4 regions of the Buttiauxella sp. genome follow, and region 1 is predicted to be linked to each of the others. Evidence: predicted binding sites of a transcription regulator. Region 1 holds the regulator's gene; each other region holds the start of a gene.
What was found. Region 1 encodes LexA, which represses DNA repair genes until DNA is damaged. Its sites were predicted from a motif close to TNCTGTATGTACATACAGNA; they were not measured.

Region 1 (3,584 bases):
TGACGTACCGGCAGACGTGGCCCAATGGTCGCTAAACGCTGGCGAGCAAAGTGCATGCGTGCAACGCGAGCCAGTTTCTGTGCAATCTTCTTATCCGTACCGTGCTCGGTTGCCATATTGCGCAGTGAGACGGGTGGCGAGAAACGCACGAAACTATCGCGACCAAGCCAGGTCACGGCGAAAAACTTCTGGATGCCATTGAGCATCTTTAATGGCGGATTAACCTCGCCTTTTTCGCGGCCTGGGGAGCGGCCAAACATCACCGATACCGGCACCATCTGCACATCCAGATTTGGATTGCTACGGTGCAAGTCGAGGTAATCATGGAACAACTTGATCGACTCTTCTTTCGGCGTGTAATACGTGAATACACGCGGGCCACCGTGGATAAAGACGTAGCGCGGCAGTACCGCTCCGTCTATCTCTAATGGTTGCAGAGGGTCGGGCAAGCCATGCGCGAGGCATTGCGCGCGCAGCGTTAATAAGTCCGCCTTAGAGTTATAAGGCAGCACATACATTATTGGGCGTGTGGGATCTAAGCCCAGTTCGGCTTGTGGATCTGCCGGAATGGACTTGCTCTTTACCAGAACGCCTAATGGTAAATTAAGTAATTTGTAGTAGATTCTTGGCCAGCCTGACATAAACGATGTAAAGCCTCAGGTTAATAATGCAATTTCGCCGCAAGAATATCAGAATCTCATCCAGATTTCTGTGGCGTTGCGATATAGATACGCATTGACCCAATTATTTTGAAAAGGTTTCCCAAAATGGCGAGTAACGTCACCGGATTTACCCGAATCATCAAAGCCGCAGGCTATTCATGGAAAGGGCTCAAAGCAGCCTGGATTAACGAAGCTGCGTTCCGCCAGGAAGGCGTGAGTGCGGTTATCGCCATTGCCATCGCCTGCTGGTTAGATGTTGACCCTATCACCCGTATTCTATTGATTGGATCGGTCGTGCTGGTCATGATCGTTGAGATCCTCAATAGCGCGATTGAATCCCTTGTTGACCGCGTTGGCACGGATTACCACGAGCTTTCTGGACGCGCCAAAGACATGGGCTCGGCTGCTGTATTAATCGCCATTATCCTCGCAGTTATTACCTGGGTCACACTACTTTGGCAGCATTTGCGATGATCTTTCCAGAATAGTTAAGTGGCTGGTTTTTTGCTTAATTTGTGGTTCCAAAATCGCCTTTGACTGTATATACTCACAGCATAACTGTATAAACACCCAGGGGGCGGAATGAAAGCGTTAACTACCAGGCAGCAAGAGGTGTTTGATCTTATTCGGGATCATATCAGCCAGACCGGCATGCCACCGACTCGTGCCGAGATTGCTCAACGTCTGGGGTTCCGTTCTCCAAACGCCGCTGAAGAGCACCTGAAAGCACTTGCCCGTAAAGGCGTCATTGAGATTGTTTCTGGTGCGTCGCGCGGCATCCGCTTGCTGGTCGAAGAAATTACCGGTATTCCGCTGGTTGGGCGTGTTGCTGCAGGTGAGCCACTCCTTGCACAGCAGCATATCGAAGGCCACTACCAGGTTGATCCATCACTGTTCAAACCTAATGCTGATTTCCTGCTGCGCGTCAGTGGGATGTCTATGAAAGACATCGGTATTATGGATGGTGACCTGCTGGCGGTTCATAAAACTCAGGATGTGCGTAACGGCCAGGTTGTGGTCGCGCGTATTGATGATGAAGTTACCGTTAAGCGCTTAAAACAGCAGGGTAATGTTGTTCATCTTCTTCCTGAAAATAGCGAGTTTGAACCGATTGTGGTTGACCTGCGCGAGCATAACTTCTCTATTGAAGGGTTGGCGGTTGGGGTTATTCGCAACGGCAACTGGCTGTAAATCTCTTCAGGTGATGCGCTACCGTGCGCATCGCCTCTCAATACTTCAAATATCCTCCCAGGATTGGCTATCATAATGTTAGCACCGGCAGACAAAGCCCTCTGGCGCCTCGCACTACCCATGATTTTCTCCAACATCACTGTGCCATTGCTCGGTCTTGTCGATACGGCAGTTATTGGTCATCTGGATAGCCCTGTCTATCTTGGCGGTGTCGCTATTGGCGCTACGGCAACCAGTTTCCTGTTTATGCTTCTGCTATTCCTGCGCATGAGTACCACCGGCTTAACCGCACAAGCCTTCGGGGCTAATAATCCTTCGGCATTAGCGCGTGCCCTGGTGCAACCTTTATTGCTGGCACTGGGTGCAGGTGTGGTGATTGTCGCTCTGCGTGAACCGCTCATTTCCCTGGCATTACAAATTGTTGGCGGTAACCAGGATGTGCTCTTGCAGGCGCGAAGATTTCTTGAGATCCGCTGGCTAAGCGCTCCTGCGTCACTGGCTAACCTGGTATTACTCGGTTGGTTATTAGGCGTTCAATATGCGCGCGCACCGGTTATCTTGCTGGTGGTCGGCAACGTGCTGAATATTGTGCTGGATGTGTGGCTGGTGATGGGCTTGCACATGGATGTTCAGGGTGCGGCGTTAGCGACGGTCACTGCAGAATACGCCACATTTATCATCGGGTTGCTGATGGTGAAAAAGGTGATGGGTCTGCGGGGAATCAGCGTTGAGATGCTGATAAAAGCCTGGCGCGGAAACGTCCGGCGTCTGCTGGCGCTTAACCGGGACATCATGCTGCGCTCGTTGCTGCTGCAAGTGTGTTTCGCTTCAGTGACTATTTTTGGTGCGCGGTTAGGCAATGAAATTGTCGCAGTTAACGCGGTACTGATGACATTACTCACCTTCACCGCTTACGCACTTGATGGGTTTGCGTACGCCGTTGAAGCCCATTCGGGGCAGGCATTTGGTGCCAGAAATCGTGGGCAGTTGCTCGAAGTCTGGGGTGCGGCCTGCCGCCAGTCAGGGTTGGTAGCGCTGATGTTTGCCGTCGTTTACGCGCTGTTTGGTGAAAACATCGTGTCGCTTCTGACCTCTATTCCAGAATTGCAGCTACAAGCCGATCGCTATTTGCCATGGCAGATTGTTTTACCGGTGGTGGGTGTCTGGTGCTATCTGCTAGATGGCATGTTTATTGGCGCAACACGTGGTGCAGAAATGCGAAACAGTATGGCAGTGGCGGCCGTGGGCTTTGGGCTAACATTACTGACAGTGCCTTATCTGGGTAATCATGGCTTGTGGTTATCCGTAGCGGTGTTTCTCGCGCTGCGTGGGCTGTCTTTGGGATGGATTTGGCGACGCCACTGGCGTGACAACACATGGTTCCCCGCTGAAACTCAAAGTTACAACTCCTGACGCGTTTTTAAACTACATGCAGCATGCTGATTTACCACCTAATTATGGACCAGGTCAGCATGATGATATTTACCGCTATGGTTCAATATTCTTAGTTTTCTCCAGACTGCCATATCCTTGACTACAATTATTATCACGTCCAGCAGAAACAGTGTCAGCCAAACGGCAGCATCTGGACGATGTTAGTTCTTTTAGCAGTTCTTAACCGAACGATGAGGATACCATTATGAATAAAGACGAAATCGGCGGTAACTGGAAACAGTTCAAAGGCACAGTAAAAGAGAAATGGGGCAAACTAACTGATGATGACATGACTGT
Region 2 (3,584 bases), on a different contig from region 1:
CATTGTTTGTGGCAGTTGTCCTCGTTGAAGCGCAGCTCAGGATTTGCCCCTGTCGTGCGGTAATGACCTGCATGATATTGCCCATCATGATGCCGGCCGCAGCTGATGCACGGCTTCAATCTGTCGCGATACCGGATAAATTCATTGAAAGCCTGTTGCGCCAGGTTGATGAAGTAACTCATCGGTTTGACTGCCTGGCGGCGTTTTGCCTGACGCTCATCCTCCGCTTTCTGTTTCTCACGACCGCGCAGCTCCAGCGCATACTGCGCGCCATGTTCCGGACAGCACCACCAGATGTTTGAATAAACCGGATGGAACCACTCACGGCAGACTTTGCACTTACGGCGAGGTTGCTTAGCCATGCTCACCTCACTGATTCTGCTGGTCGCGCAGCTGCTGATACTCGCAGCCATGCGGAATGGTGAGGGTCAGCCCGAACTGAGCGCACCACATCTCTACCTGGCACAGGAAGTGGTGCATTTCCCCGGTATCCAGATCAGAAGTGTGTCGCGGTTCCCACGTCGTGGTTTTCTCGCCAGTGATGAAATCGGTGTATGTGACTTCTACGCTACCCAGATATGTTTTCTTTAGGTTGCGCTTCACCCATTCCGTTGTCGCGTCAGTGCGCCCAGAGCGAAGGAGGTATTCGCTGATTTCGCCGTACCACATATGGCTTAAAGCGTTCTGGGGCAGGCTGCGTTTATCACGCCACGGTTTGAGGATCAGACGATAGCAATCTCCACCAGCTAAAAGCGGTTGTAGCTGTTGCCCTATAGCATCGAAGTTAGTCTGGTGAAGGCGAATGCCCTCTTTTGGAAAGTTCACGCGTCACCCCCTCGGGCAAACGCTGAATACAAAAAGTCGCTGGCGTTGGAAAACGTCAGGCGAGAGAGATCAGATTGGAAGTATTTTTGCGCCATGGTGTTCACTCCTTGGCGCAGCAGGTTTCGCAGGTTGTTCAGGCCTACGAATTGAGTGTATCAAAGCCTTGGGTTATTCGGTAGCCCGCTTTCTCAAGCATTTGCGTAAATAATGTTGTAGTGCCGACTATGTCATCTGCGTGAAGGGGAACAAAAGATATCTCGTCTCCACGACGATACATAAGGGCGCGAGTTTCCTCTGGAAAACTTCCAAATTTGGCAATCACTGTAGAATCGTGGCAACGGATTATCGCATACCCCGTCTCAGGTAATTCTTCTTGTGCTATCACATCAACCCCCACACATCTGACTAAACCTGGATAAAACTTAACAGCGCAATTTCTTACTGGTTTTCAAACCAATCGTCAGCGCTTTCCCAAGTTTCTTGCAGGATTTCTTCAATAATCTTTTTATTGTCTTTCTCTGCACCAGTGACAGACAGGCTATCAGTACCAGCCTGACGGATAACGAGGCGGCAATCATCAAAGCGCTGCAACAACCTTTTATGCAACTCTGCCTCAAGTGCAGGGATCGCCCCAATGGGTAGTTTTTTGTTTCTGTCGATGGTCACTTCTACTTTCATTTTCTCTCCCAGATTATTTTACTGTATAAACATACAGTAATTATTAATCGGAATTTGAAAGTAAAGCAATTGAAAAATTAATTATAGGAATTTGTGTATTATCAGCACATTAGCTGAATAAAAACTAGCCTCCCGGATGTGAGGCTTAGATTTGGTTTCAAAACTAAAATTACTGCACTGCTGGTTCTAAGCGAAAAAAAAGCCCACTTCAAGAGGGCTAGATGCTCCTAGACTCCCCTTCTGTACTGCTCCAGAATGAACTCTTTGCTGCTTTTGCCAAAATCCAAATTTCGGACGCAGCCTTTCAGCTGATTCTGCATCGTAAGAATATCGTTCTCAGCACTTTTCCCTGGTGTAATATCCAGATTCGTTATCCATTTGGATGCATCAACAACGCAGTCAACCTCTTGCTTGGCAAATTTGTATTCATGCCATATCAAACTATTCAGGTTGGTAATGATCGGAATACCAAAAACAAAACCAATCACACTTTTGATGATCATGCCTCGAATGTTCATATCTTTCTCTCGGTTGGTTATTTAAATCAATAACGGCTCCGATATTCAGCATCCTGACTACTTTTACTTTAATTTACTTATTGTTCAGGCCTTCTGTTCTCTTATCCATGAACTGCATCCTTCACAAAAATAATCCAGTGAGTTTTATCGTTTTTACCAGTACGCTGGCCGATTATCGGTTTCATTGTTGTAAGCGCCAGAACATGGCTGACCGGTATCTGCGTTTCGTTCCATTTGAAGATGAGCACACCTTGTGGCCACAACACTCGGAACGCCTCACTGAACCCAGCGCGTAAATCATCACGCCACGTTTCTTTGTTCAACTTCCCGTACTTCTTACCCATCCAGGCGCTATCGCCAACACGCTCAAGGTGTGGTGGGTCGAAGACCACGACTGGGAAAGAATCGTTGGCGAACGGCAATGCGCGGAAGTCGGCAATCAGGTCAGGACGAATGACCAGGCGGCGACCGTCGCAAAGCGTGTGCTCTTCGCTGCGAATGTCGGTGAACACTGCCCTTTCATCGTGCTTATCGAGCCAGAACATTCTGGAGCCGCAACACATATCGAGAATTGAAGGCATGGCTTCGTATGCCGGGTTAGTCATGCTGCATATTCCTCTTCATTAACGCCAAGACGAGCGCAAGCGGTACGGAAAATGGCTGCATCCTTCTCGATACCTATGAAATTGCGCCCAGCTTGCTGACAAGCGACACCAGCGGTACCGCTTCCCATCGTGAAATCCAACACGGTTTCACCTGGGTTGCTGTATGTATCAATTAGGTACCGGATCAGCGCCAGGGGCTTTTGTGTAGGGTGCCAGTTGTTCCTCTGCTTATCGCTCGAGAAAAACTGCACAGTACGCGGGTACCGCTCTGTACTGTCGTATTCAGTCAGCTCCAGCGCCTTGCCATAGCACTCCGAGTTAAAGGCTTTGCGTTGGCTTGTCTTGCGTGTGTGACCGCTAGTCTTTTGCGGGTTATAGGTCGACTGCTGGCGGTAAAACACCTGGATGTTTTCATGCGCCCGGAGGGGCTGTTTTTTTGAGTTAAGGAAGCCGGTCGCGTTGCCTTTCTCCCATATCCATTCTGTCCGCCAGTCGGAAAGATTGCTGCTGACCAGAATGCCGGTGAACGGCTGAGCAGAAAACAGCACGATGGCCGCTGACGGCTTAGCGATGCGGTACAGTTCTCGCCACATAGTCTGGAGATCGAGCACCGAATCCCAGCGGCACTGCGTTGTGCCGTAGGGAATATCAGCGCATACCAGATCAACGGTTCCGGTGCCAATCAGCGGGAACACATCGAAACAGTCGGCATGGTGCAGTCTTAGCGCTTCGGTGTTATTGCTCAATGCCAGCCTCCTTGCGCATATGATTTGTGTATCGTTTTGCGGATTGGGATGCGGATAGGTGAACATCGTCATGGATATTCTGTGTACCCATGAACTCCACTTTCTCGTCACACCATGCTGCGTATGCATCCACACCCAGCAACTTGATTTTTGCTATAGCAGTGTCGGTGGCTGGGGTTTGAAGCGTTTTTAAATGACGCTGGCGCCAGTCG
Region 3 (3,584 bases), on a different contig from region 1:
CTTTCGCATATCACTAAGCGTGAAGCGAAAGAAGGCTGCCGTCTTGCCTGTCAGGTTGCGGTTAAGCAAGACATGAAAATCGAGCTTCCGGAAGAGATCTTTGGTGTTAAAAAGTGGGAGTGTGAAGTTATCTCTAACGATAACAAAGCGACCTTCATCAAAGAACTTAAGCTGCGTATTCCTGATGGGGACGTGGTGCCGTTTCGTGCGGGAGGCTATATCCAGATTGAAAGCCCGCCTCATGAAGTTAACTATCAGGACTTTGATGTTCCGCAGGAATATCGCGGGGACTGGGAAAAGTTTAATCTATTCCGTTTCAAGTCTGTGGTTACTGAGCCATGCGTTCGTGCTTACTCCATGGCGAACTACCCGGATGAGAAAGGCATTATCATGCTGAACGTGCGTATCGCTACACCGCCGCCGAATGTGCCAGATGCGCCTCCGGGGATCATGTCCTCGTATATCTGGTCGTTGAAAGCGGGTGATAAAGTGACCATATCCGGGCCATTCGGTGAGTTCTTTGCGAAAGATACAGACGCTGAAATGGTGTTTATTGGCGGTGGTGCGGGTATGGCCCCAATGCGTTCGCACATTTTTGACCAGCTTAAACGTCTTCATAGCACGCGTAAAATCAGCTTCTGGTACGGTGCTCGCTCACTGCGTGAAATGTTCTACGAAGAAGAGTTTGAGAAACTGGCGCAGGAAAACCCGAACTTCACCTTCAATGTGGCGCTTTCAGACCCACAGCCAGAGGATAACTGGACGGGTTACACCGGTTTCATCCATAACGTATTACTTGAAAATTATCTGCGTAGCCATCCGGCTCCAGAAGATTGTGAGTTCTATATGTGCGGGCCACCGATGATGAATGCTGCGGTTATCAAAATGCTCAAAGACCTGGGTGTCGAGGATGAAAACATCATGCTTGACGACTTTGGCGGCTGACAGGAGCCACTATGCTGACCGTATTTTTAGCCACCTTCGCTATTTTCATTTTGGTGATATTTGGAATGTCACTGGGTGTTATCGTGAAGCGCAAATCGCTTCAGGGAAGTTGTGGTGGGATTGCCGCGTTAGGTATGGAGAAAGTCTGCAACTGCCCTGAACCTTGCGATGCTCGTAAGAAGCGTATCGCGAGGGCTGAGCGCCAGGCAAAACTTCAGCAAAACCGTATTTTGTAATTGCTTAAAACCTCCCGCATTGTCGGGAGGTTTCTCTCCCAGGACTTTCCTCTTTTAGTATTTTAACTGTATACTTATCCAGTAATATAACTGGTGCAAATTCGTATGCGTAAAATCATTCATGTTGATATGGACTGCTTTTTTGCTGCGGTAGAGATGCGTGATAATCCTTCATTACGGGATATCCCGATAGCTATCGGCGGTAGCGCGAAAAGGCGTGGCGTCATTAGTACAGCCAATTATCCGGCAAGAAAATTTGGTGTACACAGTGCGATGTCGACCGCCATGGCTCTCAAATTATGTCCGCATCTGACGCTGCTCCCCGGGCGCTTTGACGCTTATAAAGAAGCATCAAATCATATCCGTGAAATTTTTAGCCGCTATACGACGCTTATCGAACCGCTCTCACTCGATGAGGCTTATCTGGATGTTACCGATAGCCCGAACTGCCAGGGATCAGCGACTCTTATGGCAAAAGAAATTCGCCAGACAATTTCAGATGAACTTAATCTCACCGCATCGGCAGGGATTGCACCGGTTAAATTCCTCGCCAAAATTGCCTCTGACCTCAATAAACCTGATGGGCAATACCTGATTACTCCCGATGAGGTTCCTGCATTTATGCAAACCTTACCGCTTGGAAAAATCCCCGGCGTTGGGAAAGTCACCGTAGGCAAACTGGAAAGCCTCGGGTTGCGTACCTGCGCCGATGTTCAGAAGACGGATTTAGCTTCGCTGCTTAAACGGTTTGGTAAATTTGGCCGTGTGCTGTGGGAGCGAAGTCAGGGAATAGACGAAAGAGTAATTAACAATGACCGGCAACGTAAGTCTGTGGGTGTTGAGAAAACCCTCGCTGAAGATATTCATGAGTGGCATGAATGCGAAGCCATTATTGAACAACTCTACCTTGAACTTGAACGTCGTTTGAAAAAGGTTAAACCTGATTTATTAATTGCCAGGCAGGGTATTAAGCTGAAGTTTAATGATTTCCAGCAAACCACCCAGGAACATGTCTGGCCGCAGTTAAATAAGGCTGATTTAATCGCTACAGCAAATAAAACCTGGGAAGAGCGGCGGGGAGAACGGGGAGTAAGACTAGTAGGATTGCATGTGACGTTGCTGGATCCGCAGATGGAACGCCAGCTGGTGCTGGGGTTGTAAAATTGCCCTCATCCCGGCCTTCTCCCCCAGGAGAAGGAGAAAACCAATCAGTTCCCTCTCCCCCAGGAGAAGGAGAAAACCAATCAGTTCCTTCTCCCCCAGGAGAAAACCAAACAGTTCCCTCTCCCCCAGGAGAAAACCAATCAGTTCCCTCTCCAGGGGGAGAGGGTTAGGGTGAGGGCGTTTACAACTTACTTCGCTGGAATCGCTTTCAGCAATTCAGTCAGCAGGATCCAGTATTGGCCTACGCTTGCGATATGAACTTGTTCATCCGGGGAGTGCGGTCCCGTAATGGTTGGCCCAATAGAAACCATATCCATATCTGGGTAAGGCTTCTTAAACAGACCACATTCCAGACCCGCATGGATAACCATGATGTTCGGCGTTTTGTTGAACAGCTTCTGGTAGGTTTCACGAACCAGACCCATCACCGGGGATTGAGCGTCTGGCTGCCAGCCTGGATAGCTACCTTTAGCAACACTTTGTGCACCAGCCAACTGACCCAATGCCTCGAGCATGCCAACAACATAGTCTTTGCCGCTATCAATGAGTGAACGAATCAGGCAGATGATTTCTGCGTTTTCATCAGTCATTGAGACCACACCTACGTTCAACGAAGTTTCAACGACACCTTTCACCGCATCGGAATTGCGGATGACACCGTTTGGCATTGCATTGAGCAGGTTGATGAATGCGTCACGGCTTTTTGCAGTAAGCGCAGTTTTGTCGGTGCTGGTTGCTTCAACCAGGACGGTGGTGTTTTTCTCAACAGCACCCAATTCGTTTTGCAGTATGGAAAGGAATTTGGCCGCCAGCTCTTTGAATTGTGCAACTTTGTCGGCAGGAACCGCGACAATGGCTGAGCCTTCACGCGGGATCGCGTTACGCAGAGTACCGCCGTTTAAATCAATCAGACGAGCATCCAGTTCAGCCGCATGGGCAAAAAGGAAACGCGCCAGCAATTTGTTGGCATTACCCAGGCCCAAATGAATTTCAGCACCGGAGTGACCGCCTTTCAGGCCTTTGATGGTCAGCTTGAAGGTTTCGTAACCTGCAGGAACCGCTTCGCGTTGCAGTGGCAGCGTGGAGATAAAATCAATCCCGCCAGCACAACCCATATAGATCTCACCTTCTTCTTCAGAGTCGGTGTTGATCAGAATATCCGCTTGCAACCAGCCCGCTTGCAGGCCAAAAGCACCATCCATACCGGCTTCTTCGGTCATGGTCAGCAGAACTTCTAAT
Region 4 (3,584 bases), on a different contig from region 1:
GCTGATTTGACGATGACGTCGGAACGCGAAAAGCTGGTGGATTTCAGTGAGCCATTGGCAAAAAATGTTCATGAAGTGGTCGTCGCCAGTAACAAAGCGCCCGAACTCAAAGATGTCGACTCCCTGGCCGGGCAGTCACTCTTTGTCAATCCTTCCACCAGTTACCTCTCAAGCATTGAGAAGTTGAATAAAAGCCTGGTAGAGAAGAAGATGCCCCCCGCCGTAGTGATTAATGCCCCTGGTAATTTTGAACCTGAAGACATACTGGAAATGGTGAATGCCAATCTTGCCGATTACACGGTGGTTGACCGTTACCTTGCCTTATTATGGAAGCAGATTTATCCAAACCTGGTGATGTATGAAAACATTACCCTGCGTGATGACGGGTCTATCGCACTGGCGATGCGGAAGAACTCTCCCCTTCTGAAAGCCCAATTAGATACATTTACTTCCACGCATAAAATTGGCACTTCATTCGGCAATCAGCAGGTTTATAAGTATTTACGCAGTACTAAATGGGTAAAAGATGCAGGTTCGGAAGAGGAATTAGATAAGTTTTATCAGGTTACAGAAATTTTCCGCAAATACGGTGAGCAATACAATGTTGACTGGCTGATGATGGCGGCGCAAGGCTACCAGGAGTCGCGCCTTGACCAGACAGTACGCAGCAAAAGTGGTGCGATTGGCGTCATGCAAGTTCTGCCTACTACCGGTAAAGAGCTGAACGTCGGCGATATCCGGCTAATCGATCCCAACATTAATGCGGGAGTGAAATATATCCGTTTCATGCGCGACCGTTATTTTGCTGACGAGAAAATGACAGATCTGAACAAATTGCTCTTCACCTTCGCCTCGTATAATGCCGGCCCGGCCAAAATAGCCCGATTGCGCAAAGAGGCGGTGACTAAAGGCTTTGATCCGAATGTCTGGTTTAACAATGTTGAACGTATTGCACAACTGCGTATCGGCAATGAAACGGTGCAATATGTGAGCAACATTTTTAAATATTACGTGGCTTACCAACTGATAATGGAACAGACCAAAGCGCGTAATGCAGATTCCCCACTTAACGTCAGTAAATCGGAATAAACTGCGCAATTGTCTTAATGGTTTTTCTTTTTCAGCAACTCCGCTTGCCTTGAATGTTGAGATTCATTACTGTATATAAACACAGTTTTAATAGGGAAGTATCAATGTTCGTTGAACTGGTTTACGACAAACGAAACGTAGCGGGTCTTCCCGGTGCAAATGAAAAGATTCTTGCAGAACTCACTCGACGCGTGCACGGCATTTTCCCTGATGCAGATGTCAGGGTGAAACCGATGCAGGCTAATGCAGTGAACAGCGACTGCACCAAGAATGAAAAAGAGAAAATTAACCGTCTGGTTGAAGAGATGTTCGATGAAGCTGACTTCTGGTTGGTTTGCGAAGAATAGATGACAAACGGCAGGTTGCTGTAAAACACGCATATCTTCGGCATTTCTCCTGATATGATCTTCGCAGCATTACATCAGGTGTCTTTTTAACAGGTCGAGAAGTCATGAGAAAAACAACGGTAATCTTGATTGTGGTGGCAATTGTGGTTTGGTTTGCCAGCCATCAGGGATGGATCTAACTCCCTGACATGGAGGAAGTGCGTTCTGCTTTTAGCCTTCCTCTCCTCCACTTCACAAATGCTTTTGTACAGACGAAAAAAAACCACCTAAAAGGTGGTTTCTTTTTAAAAATGGTGCCGACTACCGGAATCGAACTGGTGACCTACTGATTACAAGTCAGTTGCTCTACCTACTGAGCTAAGTCGGCGTGGAGAACACTCTACACAAAGCAGATCCTCTATGCAATTCCCCGCGCATCGTTCGCTTAAAATTTCAACTTATTGATATTAAATCATCCATTCACTGGTTAAAAAATACCGTTTCGCTCAAAATTTAACATGCAATAATTATCATCCTGCCTCTAAATCACAAAATGACCAAGGGTTAAGTACAGCAGTTATACGTGTTACCCTCGCGTCCCATTCATAAAAAATGAGACGGTTTATGAAACTCATTCTCCTGATTAGCCTTATGGGCTTCGTTCAATCCTCCGCTTTTGCCGCCACGGCGACCCAGCTTTCATGCCCACAGCGTGAGAATGTCGTCATATCACGCTTTAGCCATAACCTTTCGACAATGAAGTGGGACGATCACTTTATGGTTGCGGCAGGCGTGAAGAAGACCAAAACGGTCAATGGCGTCCCTTTCCGCGTTATCAGCTACCAAAATGGCGATGACCTGGTGTTCTTCCCTGAAAAGCAGCAGTACTTCTTGTTTTACTCGGGCAATCCCAATCCAGATCGATGCATTATTCAAAGCACCAGCACTTATCAGATAACCCAATTGCCACGGTATGAAAAACCGGAAGCCTAAACTGCTAAACGCAAGCGGGAATAGCCCCTTCCCGCTTAAACAATAGCGTGTCTACTCATTCAATTTATAAACCCTCTCATTTTTCACGCCTTCACCATTGCCACATAAAAAAAACAACAATTGTTTTATCCAATAACGAACAAAATAAATGAAACACCATTTCATTTATTTGATCGTGTTATCTCTTTCTGAAATAAAAATTCATTAGCATCGTCACCAGTCCGATGATTGATTTTTTAATTCACACAGGGAAAGACAAATGAAGTGTTTGTTTAAAATTAGTGCTCTTGCAACATTGTTGGTTTCAGTTTCATCAGGTGCCGTGACACTTGACTATCGTCATGAATTTAAGCCTGAAAGTGGAACCAATGCGGATAGAATTAAAATTGGTCATACCACCGAAGATGGATATTTTGCCAGCGTCGAAGGTAAGATATCTGAAAAAACAGAAGTTGATAATGAAGGCTACAAAAACGGTATTGAGAAATACAGTGGCAACGGAAGTGAATTTGAGTTTGGTAAGAATTTCATTATCAATGACTCGCTGACACTGGCACCCGCGATCAACCTTGATGTAGGTGATTCCTATATTGGTTACCGTGCGCAGGTTAAAGCCATCTACAATATTAACGATAGCTGGATGACATCCCTGCGCTGGCGTCCGGGTATTGAAGTCAGCGAAAATTCCAATGTTAAAGATAAAAACTATAACCAGTTTAACTGGGAGCTTGGCTATACCTATCAACAATTCTCAATCGTCGGTGATTTTGAATATCGTTTCACCAACTACGAAGATTACGAAGGCGAGCATAATTATTGGCTGTATAACGTTGTGGCCAGCTATAGCATTGATAAACACTGGAAGCCATATACTGAAATCGGTTATGTACCGCGTTATAATGAAGACCATGAGAAAGACGAAATGGAAGTTCGTTATCGTTTAGGTATTAAATATACATTCTAATGCAGATTATAAAACGGGAGCATCAGGCTCCCGTTCTAACATCAGCTATTTATTTTTGGCAAAAAATAACCCGACTATTGAGCCGGGTATTCTCTTCGCTAACCAGGCGTCACGCCTATAGCTTCACACTATTAGTGTTTGATATCACGCTTTTCCTGGCGACAATCAGCGTTACCCACCAGACCATCGCGACACTCTTGCTTCGCATCACG

Region 2: a site for LexA is predicted at 1,523-1,542, ahead of WBL83_RS01605 (DinI-like family protein). Genes of this name have one in related genera too.
Region 3: a site for LexA is predicted at 1,246-1,265, ahead of dinB (DNA polymerase IV). Genes of this name have one in related genera too.
Region 4: a site for LexA is predicted at 1,157-1,176, ahead of WBL83_RS02695 (DinI-like family protein). Genes of this name have one in related genera too.

The regions. Positions count from the first base shown of each region.
Region 1 is NZ_JBAVHX010000039.1:36,432-40,015, forward strand. Features, by position in the region: gene plsB (glycerol-3-phosphate 1-O-acyltransferase PlsB) at 1-641, opposite strand, end outside; gene WBL83_RS22080 (diacylglycerol kinase) at 768-1,136, shown strand; gene lexA (transcriptional repressor LexA) at 1,245-1,853, shown strand; gene dinF (MATE family efflux transporter DinF) at 1,929-3,266, shown strand; gene WBL83_RS22095 (CsbD family protein) at 3,493-3,584, shown strand, end outside.
Region 2 is NZ_JBAVHX010000004.1:266,008-269,591, forward strand. Features, by position in the region: gene WBL83_RS01595 (recombination protein NinG) at 1-362, opposite strand, end outside; gene WBL83_RS01600 (YbcN family protein) at 370-825, opposite strand; gene WBL83_RS01605 (DinI-like family protein) at 1,264-1,503, opposite strand; gene WBL83_RS01610 (hypothetical protein) at 1,731-2,021, opposite strand; gene WBL83_RS01615 (SAM-dependent methyltransferase) at 2,123-2,626, opposite strand; gene WBL83_RS01620 (DNA-methyltransferase) at 2,623-3,372, opposite strand; gene WBL83_RS01625 (hypothetical protein) at 3,362-3,584, opposite strand, start outside.
Region 3 is NZ_JBAVHX010000032.1:32,717-36,300, reverse strand. Features, by position in the region: gene nqrF (NADH:ubiquinone reductase (Na(+)-transporting) subunit F) at 1-945, shown strand, start outside; gene nqrM ((Na+)-NQR maturation NqrM) at 957-1,181, shown strand; gene dinB (DNA polymerase IV) at 1,287-2,342, shown strand; gene pepD (beta-Ala-His dipeptidase) at 2,534-3,584, opposite strand, start outside.
Region 4 is NZ_JBAVHX010000004.1:489,769-493,352, forward strand. Features, by position in the region: gene WBL83_RS02690 (transporter substrate-binding domain-containing protein) at 1-1,089, shown strand, start outside; gene WBL83_RS02695 (DinI-like family protein) at 1,194-1,436, shown strand; tRNA gene WBL83_RS02700 (tRNA-Thr) at 1,728-1,803, opposite strand; gene WBL83_RS02705 (hypothetical protein) at 2,040-2,408, shown strand; gene WBL83_RS02710 (oligogalacturonate-specific porin KdgM family protein) at 2,668-3,372, shown strand; gene WBL83_RS02715 (hypothetical protein) at 3,504-3,584, opposite strand, start outside.